2 regions of the Kutzneria chonburiensis genome follow, and region 1 is predicted to be linked to the other one. Evidence: riboswitches for the same ligand, from Rfam matches in the RefSeq annotation. Region 1 holds a riboswitch; the other holds the start of a gene.
What was found. Region 1 has a riboswitch for ZMP and ZTP ahead of M3Q35_RS05210 (5-aminoimidazole-4-carboxamide ribonucleotide transformylase). Riboswitches for the same ligand answer to the same signal wherever they lie in the genome.
Positions count from the first base shown of each region.

Region 2: linked by a shared signal. The riboswitch ahead of glyA (serine hydroxymethyltransferase) and the one ahead of M3Q35_RS05210 (5-aminoimidazole-4-carboxamide ribonucleotide transformylase) in region 1 are both predicted to bind ZMP and ZTP.

Region 1 covers NZ_CP097263.1:1,090,165-1,100,613, forward strand. Annotated here, with positions in the region: gene M3Q35_RS05155 (helix-turn-helix transcriptional regulator) at 1-127, shown strand, start outside; gene sufB (Fe-S cluster assembly protein SufB) at 124-1,581, shown strand; gene sufD (Fe-S cluster assembly protein SufD) at 1,583-2,776, shown strand; gene M3Q35_RS05170 (non-heme iron oxygenase ferredoxin subunit) at 2,779-3,093, shown strand; gene sufC (Fe-S cluster assembly ATPase SufC) at 3,132-3,905, shown strand; gene M3Q35_RS05180 (cysteine desulfurase) at 3,954-5,237, shown strand; gene sufU (Fe-S cluster assembly sulfur transfer protein SufU) at 5,237-5,695, shown strand; gene M3Q35_RS05190 (metal-sulfur cluster assembly factor) at 5,692-6,078, shown strand; gene M3Q35_RS05195 (SRPBCC family protein) at 6,148-6,576, shown strand; gene M3Q35_RS05200 (hypothetical protein) at 6,554-6,958, opposite strand; gene M3Q35_RS05205 (hypothetical protein) at 7,273-7,743, opposite strand; gene M3Q35_RS05210 (5-aminoimidazole-4-carboxamide ribonucleotide transformylase) at 7,888-8,955, opposite strand; ZMP/ZTP riboswitch at 8,982-9,066, opposite strand; gene M3Q35_RS05215 (mycothiol transferase) at 9,085-9,594, shown strand; gene M3Q35_RS05220 (carboxylate-amine ligase) at 9,598-10,449, opposite strand, start outside.
Region 2 covers NZ_CP097263.1:413,598-424,046, reverse strand. Annotated here, with positions in the region: gene M3Q35_RS02140 (LacI family DNA-binding transcriptional regulator) at 1-36, shown strand, start outside; gene recD2 (SF1B family DNA helicase RecD2) at 44-2,245, opposite strand; gene glyA (serine hydroxymethyltransferase) at 2,250-3,512, opposite strand; ZMP/ZTP riboswitch at 3,539-3,625, opposite strand; gene M3Q35_RS02125 (hypothetical protein) at 3,744-3,953, opposite strand; gene M3Q35_RS02120 (FKBP-type peptidyl-prolyl cis-trans isomerase) at 4,011-4,547, opposite strand; gene M3Q35_RS02115 (RNA polymerase sigma factor) at 4,654-5,310, shown strand; gene M3Q35_RS02110 (hypothetical protein) at 5,307-5,762, shown strand; gene M3Q35_RS02105 (heme o synthase) at 5,811-6,749, opposite strand; gene tkt (transketolase) at 7,073-9,169, shown strand; gene tal (transaldolase) at 9,172-10,284, shown strand; gene M3Q35_RS02090 (glucose-6-phosphate isomerase) at 10,289-10,449, shown strand, end outside.

The sequences.
Region 1 (10,449 bases):
CGTGCAGCGGCTCGCGACGATCGCCCGCGGTGACGCAGCGTGCACAACCCACGTTCCGTTGCTCCCGACTCAAGGCAAGACCCCGAACATGACACCACCCACCCCGGACGGAGGGGAGCTCGCATGACTGCCGCTGCCGAGCAGCGCACGCCCACCACGGCCCAGACCACGCCGCTCACCCAGGAAGAAACCCTGGAGACCCTGGGCAAGTACGAGTACGGCTGGGCCGACGCGGATGTCGCTGGCGCCAGCGCTCGCCGCGGGCTGAACGAGGACGTCGTCCGGGACATCTCGGCCAAGAAGAGCGAGCCCGAGTGGATGCTCGAGCACCGTCTCAAGGGCCTGCGGCTCTTCGAGCGCAAGCCCATGCCGAACTGGGGCTCCGACCTGTCGGGCATCGACTTCGACAACATCAAGTACTTCGTGCGCTCCACCGAGAAGCAGGCCGCTTCCTGGGAGGACCTGCCCGAGGACATCAAGAACACCTACGACAAGCTGGGCATCCCGGAGGCGGAGAAGCAGCGCCTGGTCGCCGGGGTCGCCGCCCAGTACGAGTCCGAGGTGGTCTACCACCAGATCAACGAGGAGCTGGCCGCCCAGGGCGTCATCTTCCTGGACACCGACACCGGCCTCAAGGAGCACCCCGAGCTCTTCCAGGAGTACTTCGGCTCGGTGATCCCGTCCGGTGACAACAAGTTCTCCGCGCTGAACTCGGCGGTGTGGTCCGGCGGCTCGTTCATCTACGTCCCCAAGGGCGTGCACGTCGAGATCCCGCTGCAGGCCTACTTCCGGATCAACACCGAGAACATGGGCCAGTTCGAGCGCACGCTGATCATCGTCGACGAGGGCGCGTACGTGCACTACGTCGAGGGCTGCACCGCGCCGATCTACTCCTCCGACTCGCTGCACTCGGCCGTCGTGGAGATCATCGTCAAGAAGGGCGGCCGCTGCCGCTACACGACCATCCAGAACTGGTCGAACAACGTCTACAACCTGGTCACCAAGCGCGCCAAGGCCGAAGAGGGCGCGACCATGGAGTGGATCGACGGCAACATCGGCTCCAAGGTCACCATGAAGTACCCCTCGGTGTTCCTGATGGGCGAGCACGCCAAGGGCGAGGTGCTGTCGATCGCCTTCGCCGGCGAGGGCCAGCACCAGGACGCCGGCGCGAAGATGGTGCACCTGGCCCCGCACACCTCCTCGACGATCGTGTCGAAGTCGGTGGCCCGTGGCGGCGGCCGCACCTCGTACCGCGGCCTGGTCCGGGTGAACAAGGGCGCGCACCACTCCGCCTCCACGGTGAAGTGCGACGCGCTGCTGGTCGACCAGATCAGCCGGTCGGACACCTACCCGTACGTGGACGTCCGCGAGGACGACGTGTCCATGGGCCACGAGGCCACCGTCTCCAAGGTGAGCGCGGACCAGCTGTTCTACCTGATGTCCCGTGGCCTGACCGAGGACGAGGCGATGGCCATGGTCGTGCGTGGCTTCGTCGAGCCGATCGCGCGCGAGCTCCCGATGGAGTACGCGCTCGAACTGAACCGCCTGATCGAACTCCAGATGGAAGGGGCCGTCGGCTGACATGGCCACCCCGACGACGCAGCATGGGTTGACAGCGCATTCTCACGGGGCAGCTCCCACGGCTGGAGCAGTTGTCCCGCAGAGCTCGCGCGGCGACCGGTTCACCTCCTACGACGTGGACGCCTTCGAGGTTCCGGGCGGGCGCGAGGAGGACTGGCGGTTCACCCCGCTCAAGCGGCTGAACGGCCTGCACAACGGCACCGCGGTGGCCGGCGGCACGGCCTCGGTCGACGTGGACGAGTCGCCGGAGGTGCGCGTCGAGCGCGTCGCCCGCGACGACGAGCGCATCGGTCAGGGCGGTGTGCCGGCCGACCGCGTGTCGGCCCAGGCCTGGTCGGCGTTCACGCAGGCCACCGTCGTCACCTTCCCCAAGGAGACGAAGGCGTCCCGGCCGACCCTGGTCACGGTCAACGGCCCGGGTGAGGGCGGCGTGGCCTACGGGCACGTGCAGCTGCGCGCCGAGGCGTTCGCCGAGGCCGTGGTGGTCGTCGACTACCGCGGCTCCGGCACCTACGCCGACAACCTGGAGATCGTCGCCCTCGACGGCTCCAAGCTCACGGTCGTCGTCGTGCACGACTGGAGCGACGACGCCGTGCACGTGGGCGCGCACCTGGCCAAGGTCGGCCGGGACGCCACGCTCAAGCACACGGTCGTCACCATCGGCGGCAGCCTGGTGCGGGTCAGCCCGACCGTCACCTACGCCGACAAGGGCGGCGACGCCGACCTGGCCGGCCTGTACTTCGCCGACGCCGACCAGCACCTGGAGCACCGCACCTTCGTCGACCACGCGGTGTCCAACTGCCGCAGCAACGTGGTCTACAAGGGCGCGCTACAGGGCGACGGGGCGCACACGGTGTGGATCGGCGACGTGCTGATCCGGGCCGCGGCCGAGGGCACGAACACCTACGAGCTCAACCGGAACCTGGTGCTCACCGACGGCGCCCGCGCCGACTCGGTGCCCAACCTGGAGATCGAGACCGGCGAGATCGAGGGCGCCGGCCACGCCAGCGCCACCGGCCGGTTCGATGACGAGCAGCTGTTCTATCTCCAGGCCAGGGGCATCCCGGTGGACCAGGCGCGACGGCTGGTCGTGCGCGGCTTCTTCCACGAGGTGCTGCAGAAGATCGGCGTGCCCGAGGTGCGCGACCGGCTCGAGGCCGCGATCGAGGCCGAGCTGCAGGCCGTGGGGGCGTGACGATGCTGCGGGCGTGTTCGCTGGCCGACCTGGAGGACGGCAAGCCGTTCCCGGTCGAGCTGGCGGACACGCCCATCGTGCTCGTGCGCGGGGGCGACGAGGTGCACGCGCTGCGCGACGAGTGCACGCACGCCGAGATCGCCCTGGCCGAGGGCGAGCTGACCCGCAAGGGCCTGGAGTGCTGGCTGCACGGGTCGTGCTTCGACCTGCGCACCGGGGCGCCGTCCTCGCCGCCCGCCACCGAGCCGGTGGCCGTGTACGCGGTGACCGTGTCCGGGGACGACGTCCTCGTCGACCCGAGTCACCGCACCAACTGACTTTGAACTGAACCGCCACACAGGAGAACGAAGAGCCGATGGCCACCCTGGAGATCAAGGACCTGCACGTCTCGGTCGTCACCGACGACGCCCCCAAGGAGATCCTCAAGGGCGTTGACCTGACGATCAAGGCCGGCGAGACGCACGCCATCATGGGCCCCAACGGCTCCGGCAAGTCCACGCTGTCCTACGCGATCGCCGGCCACCCCAAGTACGAGGTCACCTCGGGCTCGGTGCTGCTGGACGGCGAGGACGTGCTGGGCATGGCCGTCGACGAGCGGGCGCGGGCCGGCATCTTCCTGGCCATGCAGTACCCGGTCGAGGTGCCCGGCGTGTCCATGTCGAACTTCCTGCGCACCGCGGCCACCGCCGTGCGCGGCGAGGCCCCGCAGGTGCGGCACTGGGTCAAGGAGGTCAAGAGCGCCATGTCGGAGCTGGAGATCGACCCGTCGTTCGCCGAGCGCAGCGTCAACGAGGGCTTCTCCGGCGGCGAGAAGAAGCGGCACGAGATCCTCCAGCTGGCCCTGCTCAACCCGAAGATCGCCATCCTCGACGAGACCGACTCCGGCCTCGACGTGGACGCGCTGCGGGTCGTCTCCGAGGGCGTGAACCGGTTCCGGGCCAACGGCGAGAGCGGCGTCATGCTGATCACGCACTACACCCGGATCCTCAAGCACATCACCCCCGACTTCGTGCACGTGTTCGCCGGCGGCCGGATCGTCGAGTCCGGCGGCGCCGAGCTGGCCGCGCGCCTGGAGGACGAGGGTTACGTGAAGTACACCGGCAAGCAGGAAGCCGCGCAGGTCGGCTGACGTTGCACCAAGTGACCTGTATCCGTTGATTGCGAGGAGGCGCCGGCAGTGACCACCACCGCTGCACCCTTGGACGTCGCCGCACTGAAAGCCGACTTCCCGATCCTGGCTCGCACGGTGCGCGAGGGCAAACGGCTGGTCTACCTGGACTCCGGCGCCACGTCGCAGCGTCCCCAGCAGGTGCTCGACTTCGAGCGGCAGTACGTCGAGACGGCCAACGCGGCCGTGCACCGCGGCGCGCACCAGCTGGCCGAGGAGGCCACCGACCTCTACGAGGACGCCCGCGAGAAGATCGCGAACTTCGTCGGCGTCGGCGTGGACGAGGTGGTGTTCACCAAGAACGCCACCGAGTCCATCAACCTGGTCGCCTACGCCTTCGGCAACGCGGCCTTCTCCGACGACCCGGCGGCCAAGCGCTTCGTGCTCGGCCCGGGCGACGAGATCGTCGTGACCGAGATGGAGCACCACGCCAACCTGCTGCCGTGGCAGCAGTTGGCGCTGCGCACCGGGGCCACCCTGAAGTGGTTGTCCGTCACGGCCGACGGCCGGCTCGATCTGTCCGACCTGGACGACGTGATCACGCCGCGCACCAAGGTCTTCGCCTTCACCCACCAGTCCAACGTGCTCGGCACCGTCAACCCGGTGTCGGTGCTCGTGGCCAAGGCCCAGTCGGTCGGCGCGCTGACCGTGCTGGACGCCTGCCAGTCGGTGCCGCACGGGCCGGTGGACTTCCGGGCGCTGGGCGTGGACTTCGCCGCCTTCTCCGGGCACAAGATGCTCGGGCCGTCGGGCATCGGCGTGCTGTACGGGCGGTTCGAGCTGCTCAACGCGATGCCGCCGTTCATCACCGGTGGGTCGATGATCGAGCAGGTGTTCATGGACCGCTCGACCTTCGCGCCGCCGCCGCAGCGGTTCGAGGCCGGCGTGCCCAACACGTCGCAGGCCATCGGCCTCGGCGCGGCCGTGGACTACCTGCGGCTGCTGGGCATGGACCGGGTCGCCGCCCACGAGCACGAGCTCACCGGCGCCGCCCTGGCCGGGCTGGCCGAGATCCCCGGCGTGCGCATCGTCGGGCCCGCCGAGAACGTGGACCGTGGCTCCGCCGTGTCGTTCGTCGTCGAGGGCGTGCACGCCCACGACGCCGGGCAGGTCCTCGACAGCCTCGGCATCGAGGTCCGCGTCGGGCACCACTGCGCGTGGCCGCTGCACCGCAAGCTCGACGCCGCCGCCACCGTGCGCGCCACCTTCTACGTCTACAACGACCTCTCCGACGTGCAGGCCCTGCTCGACGGCGTGCGCGAGACGCAGAAGTTCTTCGGGGTGAACGCCTGATGCAGCTCCAGCAGATGTACCAGGAGATCATCCTGGACCACTACAAGAACCCGCACCACCGCGGCCTGCGTGAGCCCTTCGAGGCCGAGGTGCACCACGTCAACCCGACCTGCGGGGACGAGGTCACCGTGCGGGTGCACCTGGAGGGCGACGGGCCCGAGGCCAAGGTGGTCGACGTCTCCTACGACGGGCAGGGCTGCTCCATCAGCCAGGCCTCCACCTCGGTGCTCACCGACCTGGTGATCGGCCGCACCGTCGGCGACGCCTTCGGCACCCTCGACGTGTTCGTGGAGCTCATGCAGGGCCGCGGCAAGGTCGAGCCCGACGAGGACGTCCTCGAGGACGCCGTCGCCTTCGCCGGTGTCGCGAAGTACCCGGCGCGCGTCAAGTGCGCCCTGCTCGGCTGGATGGCTTTCAAGGACGCGGTCGCCCGCGTCGTCGATGGAGGACAGGCATGACCGCGGAAGACATGACCCGGACCGCCGAGGCGCTGCCCGAGGCGCCGGCCAAGGCCGATGTGCCCTCGCTGGAGGACATCGAGGAGGCGATGCGTGACGTCGTCGACCCCGAGCTCGGCATCAACGTGGTCGACCTGGGCCTGGTGTACGACATCCACCTGGACGACGACAACGTCGCGACGCTGGACATGACGCTGACCTCGGCGGCCTGCCCGCTGACCGACGTGATCGAGGACCAGACCCGCGCCGCCCTGACCGGCGGCCCGGGCGGGGGCGTGGTCAGCGACTTCCGCATCAACTGGGTGTGGATGCCGCCGTGGGGCCCGGAGAAGATCACCGACGACGGCCGTGACCAGTTGCGTGCTTTGGGCTTCACCGTCTGAGAGTTGTGAAACGGTGTTATCACCGGCCCCTCCGACCGGAGGGGCCGGTGGCTTTTGAGGGGTGACACCGTGGAACTTCCGTTCATCGACGAGCACCGGGTGCTGGTGGCCGCGCCGCCGGCCGCGGTGTGGCGGGCGCTGGGCCAGCAGTTCAAGGGCAACCGCGTGACCAAGGCGGTGGCGCCGGTGGTCGGCGCGGAACCGCGGCGGGCAGCCGGCGCTGCGCTGGAAGCGGGCAGCACGGTGGCCGGCTTCACCGTCGCCGAGGTGGAGCCGGAGCGGCTGCTGCGGCTGGCCGGCCGGCATCGCTACTCGAACTACGAGCTGACCTTCGTCCTGACCGACGAGCCCGGCGGAACGATGCTGGCGGCGCGTACCCACGCCGCCTTCCCGGGACCGCTCGGGTTCGTTTACCGGAGCCTGGTCATCGGCACCGGCGGCCACCGGCTGGTGGTGCGTCGCATGCTGGCCGGCATCAAGCGGGCTTCGCGGCCCTGACCAGGAATCGGTGCGTGCGGACGGCGAGGGAGCCCTCGGCCTCGATCCGGGCATGCAGCCGGCGCAGGGCGGCGTCGTAGCGTTCGACGGTGAAGTCCTTGATCTGCCACGGAACCATCCGCAGCTGGTAGACAACCGCGCCGATGTCGTGGAACCGCAGCAGTGGCCGTTCCTCCCGGGCGTCGATCACCCGAAGCCCGGCGGCGGTCAACGCTTCCGTTGCCACGTCGAGGTTCCAGCGCTGGTCGGAGACCCGTGCGCCGAGCGCCCGATTCAGCTCCACGCAGTCGTCACTGCCGACCTGCTGGGTGAGCAGAATGCCGCCATCGGCCAACACGCGACTCAGACCGGCCGCGTCGAAACGGCCGTGGCGGTTCAGCACGAGCGAGAATTTCCATCGGCAAAGGGAAGTCCCTCGGTGCCGACGACCTCGACCCCCGGCGGCTTCAGGCGTTCCGTCGCCACGAGAACATTCGGCGGCCAGTCTCGGCCGCCGAACGTTCCCGAGTTTGCCAGCAACATCGCTCGGCCCCGCCCCTGCTTCGCACGGTTGGTGGATTTTCGCCCGCCGCCACTCGACGCGCCTACCCGCCCAAGCCGGATGCGGCGGGCGAAAATCCGGCAAGGGCGAGGCAGGGGTCACGAGGGGTCGAGCCGCGACGCCGGAGGCGGCGCCATCAAACACAGTCGATCGACTTACGCTACGCCCCAGGTCTGCTGCTTGCGGTTCTGGGTGAGCTCGATGCCGGAGACGTCCGTGCCCAGGTGCGTGCCGTCGGAGAAGTACAGGTCGACGCGCACGTTGAAGCGCCAGGTGTCGTGGCCGTTCGGGTCGATGCGGACCGTGGACGTGCCGAAGTCCACGTCGTCCCAGCGGGCGGGCGAGACCTGGAGCGAGAACGGCCCGGCGTCCGAGTTGTCGTCGAAGTGGCCGAAGTCGTTGGAGGTGTACGCCGCGACCGTGCCGCGCTTGTCCCGGACCGTCACCGTGACGTGGGTGTCGTCGTCCTTGTCCTCGTTGTTGGTGTGGAAGAAGACGGTGGCCTTCGTCAGCACGGCCCCGGAGGCCATCGGATGGGCCGGCGCGGCGGCGGCCGGGCCCGCGGTCGCGAGTGCGATCAGGCCCAGCGCGGCCGTGGTGGCGGCGATCCTGCTGCGAACAGTCATGCCTGGTTTTTCCTTCCCCAGTAGCGGCTTCGATCACCACCAAGCTATGCGGGGGCGCGCCGGGCCGTCATCGGGGCGAGCCCCCGGTAGGGCCGGGAGGATTTCCCGGGTGACCCGGGAAGGATTCGACCCTTCCTCACCTTGTCAGTGGTGGAACAGCCGCAATCCCGTACGCACCAGCGTGATCCCGTGCTTGCGGCAGGCCTGCGCCACGTCGTCGGAGCGGATGGACCCGCCGGGCTCGGCGATGTAACTGACCCCGTGCCGGGCAGCGTGGTCCACGTTGTCGCGGAACGGGAGGTAGCCGTCGGAGACGAAGGAGACGCCGGTCAGCCGCTCCATCCACTCGGCCCGCTCGACGGCGGTGAGGTCCTCCTCGATGTAGCGGATCTGCTCGTTGACCAGATCCTGCCGACGGGTGCCGGGCGCGACGTCGAGCAGCACTCGCACCGCCGGATGCCGCCGCAGCCACCAGATGTCGACCTTGCCGCCGGCCAACCGGGTGCAGTCCACACGGGACTGCTGACCGGCCCCGATGCCCAGCGTGGCACCGTCTTTCACGTAGCAGACGGAGTTGGACTGCGTGTAGCGCAGCACGGCCATGCCCAGCAGCAGGTCGTCGACGGCGGTGGACGGCAGACCGTCACCGAGCAGATCCCGGGTCAGCGGCAGGGGATCGCGGTCCTGGGTCAGCCGCATGCCGAACACCTCGCGGGTTTCCCGTTGCGGCGGCTCGAAATCGGGGTCGGCCTCGACGACGAGGAAGCGGCCGCCCTTCTTGGCGCTCAGCGTCGCCACGGTGCCGGGCTCGAAGCCGGGGGCCACGATCCCGTCGCACACCACGGTGCTGAGCAGCGCCGCCAGCTCGGCGTCGACCGGCGCGGACACGGCGGCGAAGTCGCCGAAGGAGGACTTGGGGTCGGCGTCGCGGGCCCGCAGGTAGGCGCTGGCCACCGGGCCGACGTCGTCCATGCCGTACAGGTCGGCGGTCACCGGGTCGATCGGCCCGGACAGCGCGGCGCCGGCCGGGGAGACGTGCTTGAACGAGGCGGCCACGGTCCGGCCGAGCGCCCGGGAGGCCTCCCGCACCAGCTGCCAGGCGTTGAGCGCGTCCAGCATGTTGATGTACGAGGGCTGCCCGTTCAGTATCCGGACCGCCGCGCCGTCGTACTCGGCGGCCTGCTGCGGGTTGATGCCGTAGCGGAACTCCATCGCTGCCTCCTCAGCTTCTCGGCTGACGGAGACGCCCAGGCGGTCGACGCTCGCATCTACATCCGGCCGCTCCCCGGTGGTAGCCCACCCTCGCCAGTCACGACCTCCCCGAATGATACCTTATCGAACATGAGTTCGAGCGAACTGCCGCGGCGCTGGCCCGAGACGAACGCCGCCGACGAGCTGACCCTGCTCACCGAGTTCCTGACCTTCCTGCGCATCACGGCCGTGAACAAGCTGGCCGGCCTCGACCGGGCGGCCGCGGCGGCCGCGCCGTTCCCGGCCTCGCCGGTGTTCAGCGCCATGGGCGTGATCCGCCACCTGACCTCGGTCGAGCGCTACTGGCTGGGCATCGTCGGCGGCGGCCTCGACCTGCCCAACCGCTGGGAGAGCCCCGATCGCGACATCGACTTCCGACTGTCCGAACAGGACACGCCGGAATCCGTGGTCGCCGAGTATCAGGAGCAGTGGGCGCTCTCCGAGCGGGCCTTGGCGGACAAGGCGGCCGGCGACCGGTCCACCAAGGACGAGGACAAGACCGTGCGCTGGCTGCTGACGCACGTGGTGCAGGAGACCGCGCGCCACGTGGGACATCTGGACGTGCTCAGGGAGTTCGCCGACGGCACGACCGGCGAGTGAGGCTCACACCAGGTCGTCGGCCCCGGCGGTCTGCGCGGTCAGCAGGTCCACCACGTCGGTGAGCTTGCCGTTGCGGCCGAACGCGCGTCGCTGCCGCGCGGCCCCACAGCCCTTGGCCACCAACGACTCCAGCAGATCCAGCACGAGTTCGAGGTCGCCGGCCTCCTCCAGCGCCGGCCGTACCCGGCCGATCAGCTGCCGGACCAGCACGGGCGTGGGCAGGGTGTGCCCGGTGACCGGGTTGACGCAGCTGCCGTCGAGCCCGTCGCGGGCGGCCCGCCAGCCGGCCGCCCGCAGCAGGTGCTGCGGCATGCCCAACGGCGGCCGGGTGTCCTCCAGGGCGGTCGCGACCATCGCTCGGGTCAGCGCGGCGATCAGCACCGCCTCGTCGGCCGTCGCGGCGACGTCGCACACCCGCAGCTCGATGGTCGGATGTTGTTGCGACAGACGGATGTCCCAGTAGGCCATGGCCCGGTCCATGGCCGCGCCGACCTGCATCAGCGACCGGACGGCGTGCTCGTACTGCTCGGCCGACTCGAACACCGGCGGCGGGCCGGCCGTCGGCCACCGCGCCCACACCAGGTAGCGCCAGCTGGCGTAGCCGGTGTCGCGGCCCTCCCAGAACGGGGAATTCGCGCTCAACGCCAGCAGAACCGGCAGCCACGGCCGCAGGTAGTTGCTGGCCCGAATACCTTCCTCCGGCCCGGGAATGCCGACGTGCACATGACATCCGCAGATGGACAGCCCGTCGGTGACGGCGCCGAACTCGGCGGCCATCTGGTGGTAGCGGGCGCTGTCGGTCAGCGGCGGCGGCGCGGCCCGGCCCAGCACGGGGGTGCCGGTGGCGGCCAGCCG
Region 2 (10,449 bases), 680 kb from region 1:
AGCATCCGCCGCTCGACGGGCCCTACCCCGGCCTGACCCGTGCTCAGGCCGTGCGGATGCGGTGGGCCAAGGCGGTGTAGCGGCGGCCGGTGGACGGGGTGCGGACGGCCTGCTGGATGGCGCGGCGGGAGCCGACGAGCACGACGAGCTTCTTGGCCCGGGTGACGGCGGTGTAGAGCAGGTTGCGCTGCAACATCATCCACGCGCTGGTGGTGATGGGGATGACCACGCACGGGTACTCGCTGCCCTGCGAGCGGTGGATGGTGATGGCGTAGGCATGGACCAATTCGTCCAGTTCGCCGAACTCGTAGTCGACGTCCTCGTCCTCGTCGGTCCGCACGGTGAGGGTCTGTTCCTCGGCCGACAGCGCGGTCACCACGCCGACGGTGCCGTTGAAGACGCCGGCGACGCCCTTGTCGTAGTTGTTGCGGATCTGGGTGACCTTGTCACCCACCCGGAACACGCGGCCGCCGAAGCGGCGCTCGGGCAGGTTGGGCTTGGACGGGGTCAAAGCCTCCTGGAGCAAGGTGTTCAACGCCCCGGCGCCGGCGGGACCGCGGTGCATGGGGGCAAGGACCTGAACGTCACGGCGAGGGTCGAGGCCGAACTTGCGCGGGATGCGGTTGGCGACGACGTCGACGGTCAGCGACGCGACGGTCTCGGTGTCGTCCTCGGCGAACAGGAAGAAGTCGGGCAGGCCGTCGGTCACGGGCTGACGGCCGGAGTTGATCAGGTGCGCGTTGGTGACGACACCGGACTGCTGGGCCTGCCGGAAGATCTGGGTCAGCCGGACCCGCGGCACGGGCTCGGCCGCCAACAGGTCCCGCAGCACCTCGCCGGCCCCGACGCTGGGCAGCTGATCAACGTCGCCGACCAGCAGCACATGCGCGCCGGGCGGCACGGCTTTGAGCAACTTGTTGGCCAGCAACAGGTCCAGCATCGACACTTCGTCGACGACCAGCAGATCGACGTCCAGCGGCCGATCACGGTCGTACGCGGCGTCACCACCGGGCCTGAGCTCCAGCATCCGGTGCACGGTCGCCGCGTCCACGCCGGTCAGCTCGGCCAGCCGCTTGGCCGCCCGTCCGGTCGGCGCGGCCAGCAACACCTTGGCCCCCTTGGCTTTCGCCAGCATCACGATGGAACGCACGGTGAAACTCTTGCCGCAGCCCGGTCCCCCGGTCAGCACGGCGACCTTTTCCGTCAACGCCAACCGAACGGCCAGCTCCTGCTCCGGGGCCAGCGTCGTGCCGGTCGACCGCCGCAGCCAGTCCAGCGCCTTGCCCCAGTCCACCGAAGCGAAGGCGTCAAGTCTGTCCACATCGGACCGCAACAGCCGAGTAAGTTGATTAGCCAGTGAGATTTCGGCTCGGTGAAAGGGAACCAGGTAGATCGCCGCCGGGTCGCCCTCGAAGATCTCCTCCCGGACGACCCCTTCCTCAACAACCAGCTCCCGCAGGCAGTCCCCCACCAACACGCTGGAGACCTCCAGGATCTCCACCGCCTTGGCGATCAACTCATCCTGCGGCAGAAAGCAGTTGCCGTCATCGGAGGCCTGCGACAGCGTGAACTGGATGCCGGCCTTGACCCGCTGCGGACTGTCGTGCGGAATGCCGACGGCCTTGGCCAGCACGTCCGCGGTCTTGAAGCCGATGCCCCACACATCCGCGGCCAGCTTGTACGGCTCCTCCTTGACCACCCGGATCGAGTCGTCCCGGTAGGTCTTGTAGATCCGCACGCCCAGCGAGGTCGACACGCCGACGCCCTGGAGGAACAGCATGACCTCCTTGATGGCCTTCTGTTCCTCCCACGCGCCGGCGATCAGCTTGGTGCGTTTGGGTCCCAGCCCCGGCACCTCGATCAGCCGGCCGACGTCGGTCTCGATGACGTCCAACGCGGTCAGCCCGAAATGCTCCACGATCCGGTCGGCGATCCGCGGCCCGATGCCTTTGACCAGCCCGGAACCCAGATAGCGCCGGATGCCCTGCACGGTCGCCGGCAGCACCGTGCTGTACGAGTCGACGAGGAACTGCTTGCCGTACTGGGGATGGCTGCCCCACCGGCCGCGCAGCCGCAGGCTCTCCCCCGGCTGCGCGCCCAGCAGTGCTCCGACGACGGTCAGCAGGTCACCGCCGCCGCGGCCGGTGTCGACCTTGGCGACGGTGTACCCGGTCTCCTCGTTGGCGTAGGTGATGCGCTCCAGCGAGCCCTCGACCACGGCGTAGCCGAGAGACTCCCCGGACATGTGGTCAGGCCCAGCCCGGCATCGGGTAGCCGGCCAGCAGCTCCGAGATCTCGGCCGCGGTGGCGTCGACCACGGACTCGTCGCCCTCGGCCGCGGCCGTCACGACCCGGTCGATCCACGTGGCCAGCTGCGGCATCTGCTCGACGCCGAGGCCGCGGGTGGTGATCGCGGCCGTGCCGAGGCGGATTCCGGACGGGTCGAACGGCTTGCGCGGGTCGAACGGCACCGTGTTGTAGTTCAGCTCGATGCCGGCCCGGTCCAGCGCCTTGGCCGCCGGCTTGCCGGCCACGTTCTTGGACGTCAGGTCGATCAGCAGCAGGTGGTTGTCGGTGCCGCCGGAGACCAGGTCGAAGCCCCGCTCCACCAGCGCCTCGGCCAGCGCCTTGGCGTTGGCCACGATGGTGTGCGCGTACGTCCGGAAGTCGTCGGTGCCGGCTTCCTTCAGCGCCACCGCGATACCCGCCGTGGTGTGGTTGTGCGGACCGCCCTGCAGACCCGGGAAGACCGCCTTGTCCAGCGCGGAGGCGTGCTCGGCGTCGGACATCAGCATCGCGCCACGGGGGCCGCGCAGCGTCTTGTGCGTGGTCGTGGAGATCACGTTGGCGTGGCCGACCGGCGACGGGTGCGCGCCGCCGGCGATCAGGCCGGCGATGTGCGCGATGTCGGCCGCCAGCACCGCCCCGACCTCACGGGCGATCTCGGCGAAGGCCGGGAAGTCGATGGTGCGCGGGATGGCCGTGCCGCCGCAGAAGATCACCTTCGGCCGCTCGGCCAGGGCCAGGTCGCGCACCTCGTCCATGTCGACGCGGCCGGTCTCCTTGGTCACGCCGTAGCGGACCGCGTTGAACCACTTGCCGGTGGCCGACACCGTCCAGCCGTGGGTCAGGTGGCCGCCCGAGGGCAGGCCCATGCCCATCACGGTCTCGCCCGGCTTGAGGAAGGCCAGGTAGATGGCCAGGTTGGCCGGCGAGCCCGAGTACGGCTGCACGTTGGCGTGCTCGACGCCGAACACGTCCTTGGCCCGCTGCACGGCCAGCTGCTCGATCGGGTCGATGAACTGCTGGCCCTCGTAGTAGCGCTTGCCGGCGTAGCCCTCGGAGTACTTGTTGGTCAGCACCGTGCCGGTGGCCTCGAGCACGGCGGTGGAGACATAGTTCTCGGAGGCGATCAGGCGGATCTTGTCGTGCTGCCGCTTGGCCTCGGACTCGACCAGTCCGGCCAGTTCGGGATCGGCCGCGGTGAGGGCGTTGAGTGCGGGCTGATGCATCGTCAAACTCCCATGTCGGTTGTGGCAGCTGACACCCAGGCGCGCGACGCCACCGTTTCCAGTCGCTCCCCGGTGGTCGATTCCACCCCAACACGCCAGTCGCGACGCTGAGTGATCCTAAACCCCCGCCCTCCCTGGGGTGGCCGCCCCAGCACCATTCTACCCGCCCCGACCCCAAGTTGATCTTGCAAACCCGCCGCCTGTGGACAACTCGGGGGCTGTGGACAACCGTCAGATCGGCGGCACCATGCCGGTCAGCCGGCCGTTGGTGTCGCACACGTGGCACGTGCGGTTGGCGGTGGCGGTGCGGCCGACGCCGCCCAGCACCGCGAGCACCGGGATGGGCACCTCGCCGATGCCACCGCACTGGTGGCACACGGTGTACATCTGCTCGGCCACCGAGTCCGCGACGAACTCGGCCTCCTCATCGTCTCCGGTCACGAGCGCACCATACGGTCCGGCCGGAACCGACCGGACCGCAGGTGCCGTTCTCCCAGCTCAGGAGGCCGACGTCACCGTGACGGCGTCGACGACGAACACCAGGGTCTCGTTGCCCTTGATGCCGGAGTTGCCGTCGGGGCCGTAGCCCTTGTCGGGCGGGATGATCAGCAGCCGCCGGCCGCCCTGCTTCATGCCGACCAGGCCGTCGTTCCAGCCCTGGATGACCGGCGCCTGCCCGACCGGCTGTACCGGGAACGGCTGGAACGGCTGGTGGGCCCAGGAGGAGTCCACCTCCTGCTTGTCCGACCACGTGATCAGGTCGTAGTAGGTGGCGACGGAGTCGCCGACCTTGACCTCGGCGCCGGTGCCGGGCGTGAGGTCCTTGCTCAGCTGCTGCTTCGGCGGCAGGCAGGTGGTCGGCAGGGTGATCGTCGGCTTGGCGCCGAACGCGCCGCTGACCTGGATGTCGTCCGCGGTGCACGTCTTGGTCGGCCCGGTGGACGTGGTCTGGGACCCGGCGGTGGAGGAGCCGCCGCAGGCGGCCGCCGAGAGCAGGGTGGCGAGGATCAGGGCCGCGAGGCCGGCAGTGCGCATGGTCCGCGAGCCTAACGGGCCCGCCGCGTTACCTGTTCGTGACCTACCGCCAGGTATCCCCACCCGGCCCGGCCGTCCCTGATTGAAGGACGAGAGGAGGGGGTGGATGGTGGGACACCCGCGGCACGGACCGGGCAGGCCACCGACCGACATGGGTGACGGGGACACCAGCGGGGACTCCGGCAACGGGGACCCCAACAATCGCTACGAACAGATCGCCGACCTGCTCGAAGCCGCCCGCGCCGACCCGCGCGGCGGCATGGACCAGCTCATCGTCGAGCTCACGCCGCTGCTCTGGCACGTGGCCAGGGCCCAGGGACTCGACGCCGCCAACTGCGCCGACGTGGTGCAGACGACCTGGCTGAACCTGCTGCGCTCGCTGGCCGACATCCACACCCCGGCCGCGCTGACGGCCTGGCTGGTGACCGCCACGAAACGGGAGGCGTGGCGGGCCAAGGACGCGCACCGGCAGGAGATCGTGGCCAGCGACGAGGCGTTCGCCGACCTGCTGGACGCGGCCGACGGCCCGGACGAGCGGGCCATGGCCACCGACGAACGGCGACGGCTGTGGAGGGCCGTCGACCAGCTGTCCACCCGCTGCCAACAGCTGTTGCGGGTGGTCGCCTTCACGCCCCGCCCGGACTACGGCCTGGTCGCGAACCGGCTGGGTATGCCGCGCGGCAGCATCGGCCCGACCCGCGGCCGGTGCCTGGCGAAGTTACGGGAACTGCTGATCGCCGACCCGGAAGGAGAGTGGGGATGACCCCGCGCCCTGACGACCCGATCGACGAGCTGGACCTGCGCATCCTGGCCGCCGTTCGCGACCTGTGGTCGGCGGCCGACCCGCCGCCGGCCGACCTGGTCGAGCGGGTGCGCTGCGCGGTCGCGCTGCACGGCCTGAGACTGGGCCCGCCGTCGGTCGCGGTGTGCCGGCAGCGCACCGGTTCCGACGACCTCGGCCGCATCACCTTCGACAGCGACGAGCTGACCATCAGCCTCAGCGTCGGCGTCAACCGGGACGGAACGGTGCGCATGGACGGCCGGCTCTCCCCGCCCGGCAGCCACGACGTCGAGCTGCGCACCGACGACCAGCGCCTGTGCACCCGCAGCGATGTGCACGGCCGGTTCACCATCAACGGACTTCGCCACGGCCCGGCCCACCTGGTCGTGAGCGCCACGGACGTGTCACTCACCACGCCGTCCATCACGCTCTGACACGCGAAAGGGCCATTCCGTGAACGGAATGGCCCTTTTGTGCGTCCGTCAGAACGGCAGGCCGATGACCGGCAGGCCGACGACGGCGTCCGCCGCCAGCGCCACGAACACCAGCATCAGATACGTGTTGGAGAGATGGAACAGCTTCATCGGGTTGCCCTCCTGGCCCCGCCGCACCTCATTGTGCAAACGGTGGGCGAACACCAGGAACCAGGCGCCGAACACGACGGCGAACACGCCGTAGATCCAACTGGTCGCCGGCAGCAACAGCAGCGACAGCGCGACCATGGCCCAGGAGTAGACGACAATCTGTCGCGAAACCTGTTCCCGAGTTGCCACCACGGGCAGCATCGGCACGTTCACCGCGGCGTAGTCGTCCTTGAACTTCATGGCCAGCGCCCAGAAATGCGGCGGAGTCCAGCAGAAGATCACGCCGAACATGACCAGCGGCTGCCAGCCCACCGTGCCGGTCACCGCGGACCAGCCGATCACCACCGGCATGCAGCCGGCCGCCCCGCCCCACACGATGTTCTGCGCGGTGCGCCGCTTGAGCACCATCGTGTAGATCAGGACGTAGAACATGATCGTGGCCACGGCCAGCACCGCGGACAGCAGGTTCGTGGTCAGCCACAGGAAGGCGAACGACGCGACGCCGAGGGCCAGCCCGAAGATCAGCGCGTTGCGCACCGGCACCGAGTGCTTGGCCAGCGGCCGGGCCTTGGTGCGCTTCATCACCGCGTCGATGTCGGCGTCCCAGACGCAGTTGAGCGCGTTGGCGCTGCCGGCGGCCATGGTGCCGCCGAGCAGGGTGGCCAACACCAGCCACACCGACGGAATTCCACGCTGTGCGAGCAACATCGCTGGGATCGTCGTCACCAGCAGCAGTTCGATCACGCGCGGTTTCATCAGGGCGATGTAGGCCCCGAGCACGGCGCGCACGGAGCGACCGGATGTGGTGGTGGCGTCGACGGCGGTGCTGCCAGGCATTCCCTTGGCGGGGCTCACCGGCGGCATCTCGCTCCTCGAATCGGACAGTTGACAAGAATGGGGACCGGCGGGCGTCCCACCGATCGCATGAATCGTAACCGCGTGCCGCCGACGCGCTCTTGTGGGGTCGTTGCGAGGTCCGTCACGACTCACTCAGCCATGTTGAGATCACATATTCGAGACGTCGGGACTAGGCTTGCCGACGACGAGCGAAGCGAGCGGGAGGGGCTGGGCACGGTCGGCTTACGGTATCGATCAAGAGCCGTTCGACCAGCGCCGCCACACCCCCACCTGCCTGACGTGAAGAGTGGGAGCTCAGGTCCGTGTCCGACACCGACGAAGTCACCCGGCTGACCACCGCCCATCTGCCCAAGGACTGGACCGAGCTGGACAAGCGCGCGGTTGACACCATCCGGGTGCTGGCGGCCGACGCCGTGCAGAAGGCCGGCAACGGCCACCCCGGCACCGCGATGAGCCTGGCCCCGGCCGCGTACACCCTGTTCCAGCGGGTCATGAAGCACGACCCGACCGACCCGCACTGGCTGGGCCGGGACCGGTTCGTGCTGTCGGCGGGGCACTCCAGCCTGACCCTGTACCTCCAGCTGTTCCTGGCCGGCTACGGCCTCGAGCTGGACGACATCAAGGCGCTGCGGACGTGGGGCTCCAAGACCCCCGGCCACCCCGAGGTGCACCACACCGCCGGTGTGGAGATCACCACCGGCCCGCTGGGCAGCGGCCTGGCCGCCGCGGTCGGCATGGCCATGGCGGCCCGCCGCGAGCGCGGCCTGTTCGACCCGGACGCGGCGCCCGGGCAGAGCCCGTTCGACCACCACGTCTACGTGATCGCCTCCGACGGTGACATCGAGGAGGGCGTCACCTCCGAGGCGTCCTCGCTTGCCGGCACGCAGCAGCTGGGCAACCTCACGCTGATCTACGACGACAACAAGATCTCGATCGAGGACGACACCACGATCGCGCTGTCCGAGGACACGGCCAAGCGCTACGAGGCCTACGGCTGGCACGTGCAGGTCGTCGAGAGCGGCGAGAACGTGCAGGGGCTGCTGGACGCGCTCGAGGCGGCGAACGCCGAGACCGCGCGGCCCTCGATCATCGTGCTGCGCACGATCATCGGCTTCCCGGCGCCGACCAAGATGAACACCGGCAAGGCGCACGGCGCCGCGCTGGGCGAGGACGAGATCGTCGAGATCAAGAAGATCCTCGGTTTCGACCCCGAGGTGAAGTTCCCGATCGCCGACGAGGTGCTCGCGCACACCCGCAAGGCCGTCGAGCGCGGCAACGCGGCCCACGTCGAGTGGCAGAAGTCCTTCGACGTGTGGGCGGCGGCCAACCCGGAGCGCAAGGCGCTGCTCGACCGGCTGACCGCGCGGGAGCTGCCGGCCGGCTGGGCCGAGAAGCTGCCGACGTGGACCCCGGACCCCAAGGGCGTTGCCACCCGCAAGGCGTCCAGCGAGGTGCTGTCGGCGCTGGGCGAGGCGCTGCCGGAGCTGTGGGGCGGCTCGGCCGACCTGGCCGAGAGCAACCTCACCACGATCAAGGGCGCCGACTCGTTCGGCCCGACGTCCATCTCCACCAGCACGTGGAACGCCAACCCGTACGGCCGCACGCTGCACTTCGGCATCCGCGAGCACGCCATGGGCATGATCCTCAACGGCATCGCCCTGCACGGCCCGACCCGCCCGTACGGCGGCACCTTCCTCGTCTTCAGCGACTACATGCGCCCGGCGGTGCGCCTGGCCGCGCTGATGGGCATCCCGGTCACCTACGTGTGGACGCACGACTCGATCGGCCTCGGCGAGGACGGCCCGACCCACCAGCCGGTCGAGCACTACGCGGCGCTGCGGGCGATCCCGGGCCTGGCCTTCGTCCGCCCCGGCGACGCCAACGAGACCTCGTTCGCGTGGCAGGCGCTGGTCAAGCGGCACGACCACCCGACGGGTCTGGCCCTGAGCCGGCAGAACCTGCCGGTGCTGGAGGGCACCGACGTCGACGGCGTGGCCAAGGGCGGCTACGTGCTGGCCGACGCCGGCAACGGCGAGCCGCAGGTCGTGATCATCGCCACCGGCTCCGAGCTGCAGATCGCGGTCGAGGCCAGGAAGGTCCTCGAGGCCGACGGCGTTGCCACCCGTGTGGTGTCCATGCCGTGCGTGGAGTGGTTCGACGAGCAGGACCAGTCGTACCGCGACCAGGTGATCCCGCCGTCCGTCCGTGCAAGGGTCACGGTCGAGGCGGGCATCGCCCAGCCGTGGTACCGGTTCGCCGGCGACAACGGCGAGATCGTTTCGCTGGAGCACTTCGGGGCATCCGCTGACTATCAGACGTTGTTCCGCGAGTTCGGCTTCACGACCGAGAACGTCGTCGAGGCCGCACGCCGAAGCATCGCCAAGGTGGAGGGAAAGTAATCATGAGCGCCAACAACTTGGCCGCGCTCAGCGAGGCCGGCGTGTCGATCTGGCTCGACGACCTGTCGCGGAGCCGGCTGCAGACCGGCAGCCTGGTCGGCCTGATCAAGGACAAGCACGTGGTCGGGGTCACCACCAACCCGACCATCTTCGCCAACGCGCTGTCGCACGGCGAGGCCTACGACGAGCAGGTGCGTGAGCTGGCCGCCCGCGGCGCCGACGTCGACGCCGTGGTGCGCGAGCTGACCACGACCGACGTGCGCAACGCGTGCGACGTGTTCCGCGAGACCTACCAGGCCTCCGGCGGCAAGGACGGCCGGGTGTCCATCGAGGTCGAGCCGGGCCTGGCCAAGAACACCGACGGCACCGTCGCGCAGGCGCTGGAGCTGTGGAAGACGGTCGACCGCCCGAACCTGATGGTGAAGATCCCGGCCACCGTCGAGGGCCTGCCGGCGATCACCCGCACACTGGCCGAGGGGGTCAGCGTGAACGTGACGCTGATCTTCTCGGTGCAGCGCTACCTGGACGTGATGGACGCCTTCATCGCCGGCATCGAGCAGGCGAGGGCCAACGGCCACGACATCTCGCAGATCCACTCGGTGGCGTCGTTCTTCGTGTCCCGTGTGGACACCGAGGTGGACAAGCGCCTGGCCGCCATCGGCACGCCCGAGGCCGAGGCGCTCAAGGGCGAGGCCGCGATCGCCAACGCCCGTCTGGCCTACGCCGCCTACGTCGGCGCGTTCAGCACGCCGCGCTGGCAGGAGCTGGCCGCGGCCGGCGCGCACGCGCAGCGTCCGCTGTGGGCGTCCACCGGTGTCAAGGACCCGGCCTACTCCGACACCCGCTACGTCGACGAGCTCGTGGTCGACAACGTGGTGAACACCATGCCGGAGAAGACCTTGGACGCGGTGGCCGACCACGCGAACCTGCGCGGCGACACCGTCTCCGGCACCGAGGAGCAGGCCCAGGAGCTGTTCGACTCCCTGGAGCAGGCCGGCATCGACATCGACGACGTCTACGAGGTGCTCGAGACCGAGGGCGTGGACAAGTTCGACAAGTCGTGGGCCGAGCTGCTCGAGACGGTGCAGTCGCAGCTGGACAAGGCGAAGGGCTGAGGGGATAACTGTGGGGATCTCCGTCGACATCGTCCACGACGGACTCGCCGAGAAGGCGCGTCCGCTGGTGGACCAGCTGATCGCGGACAAGGTCGCGTCCCGGCTGGCCGCGAAGGACGCGACGCTGTGGGGGCCGGAGGCCGAGCCCGAGTCGTCCATCCGGCT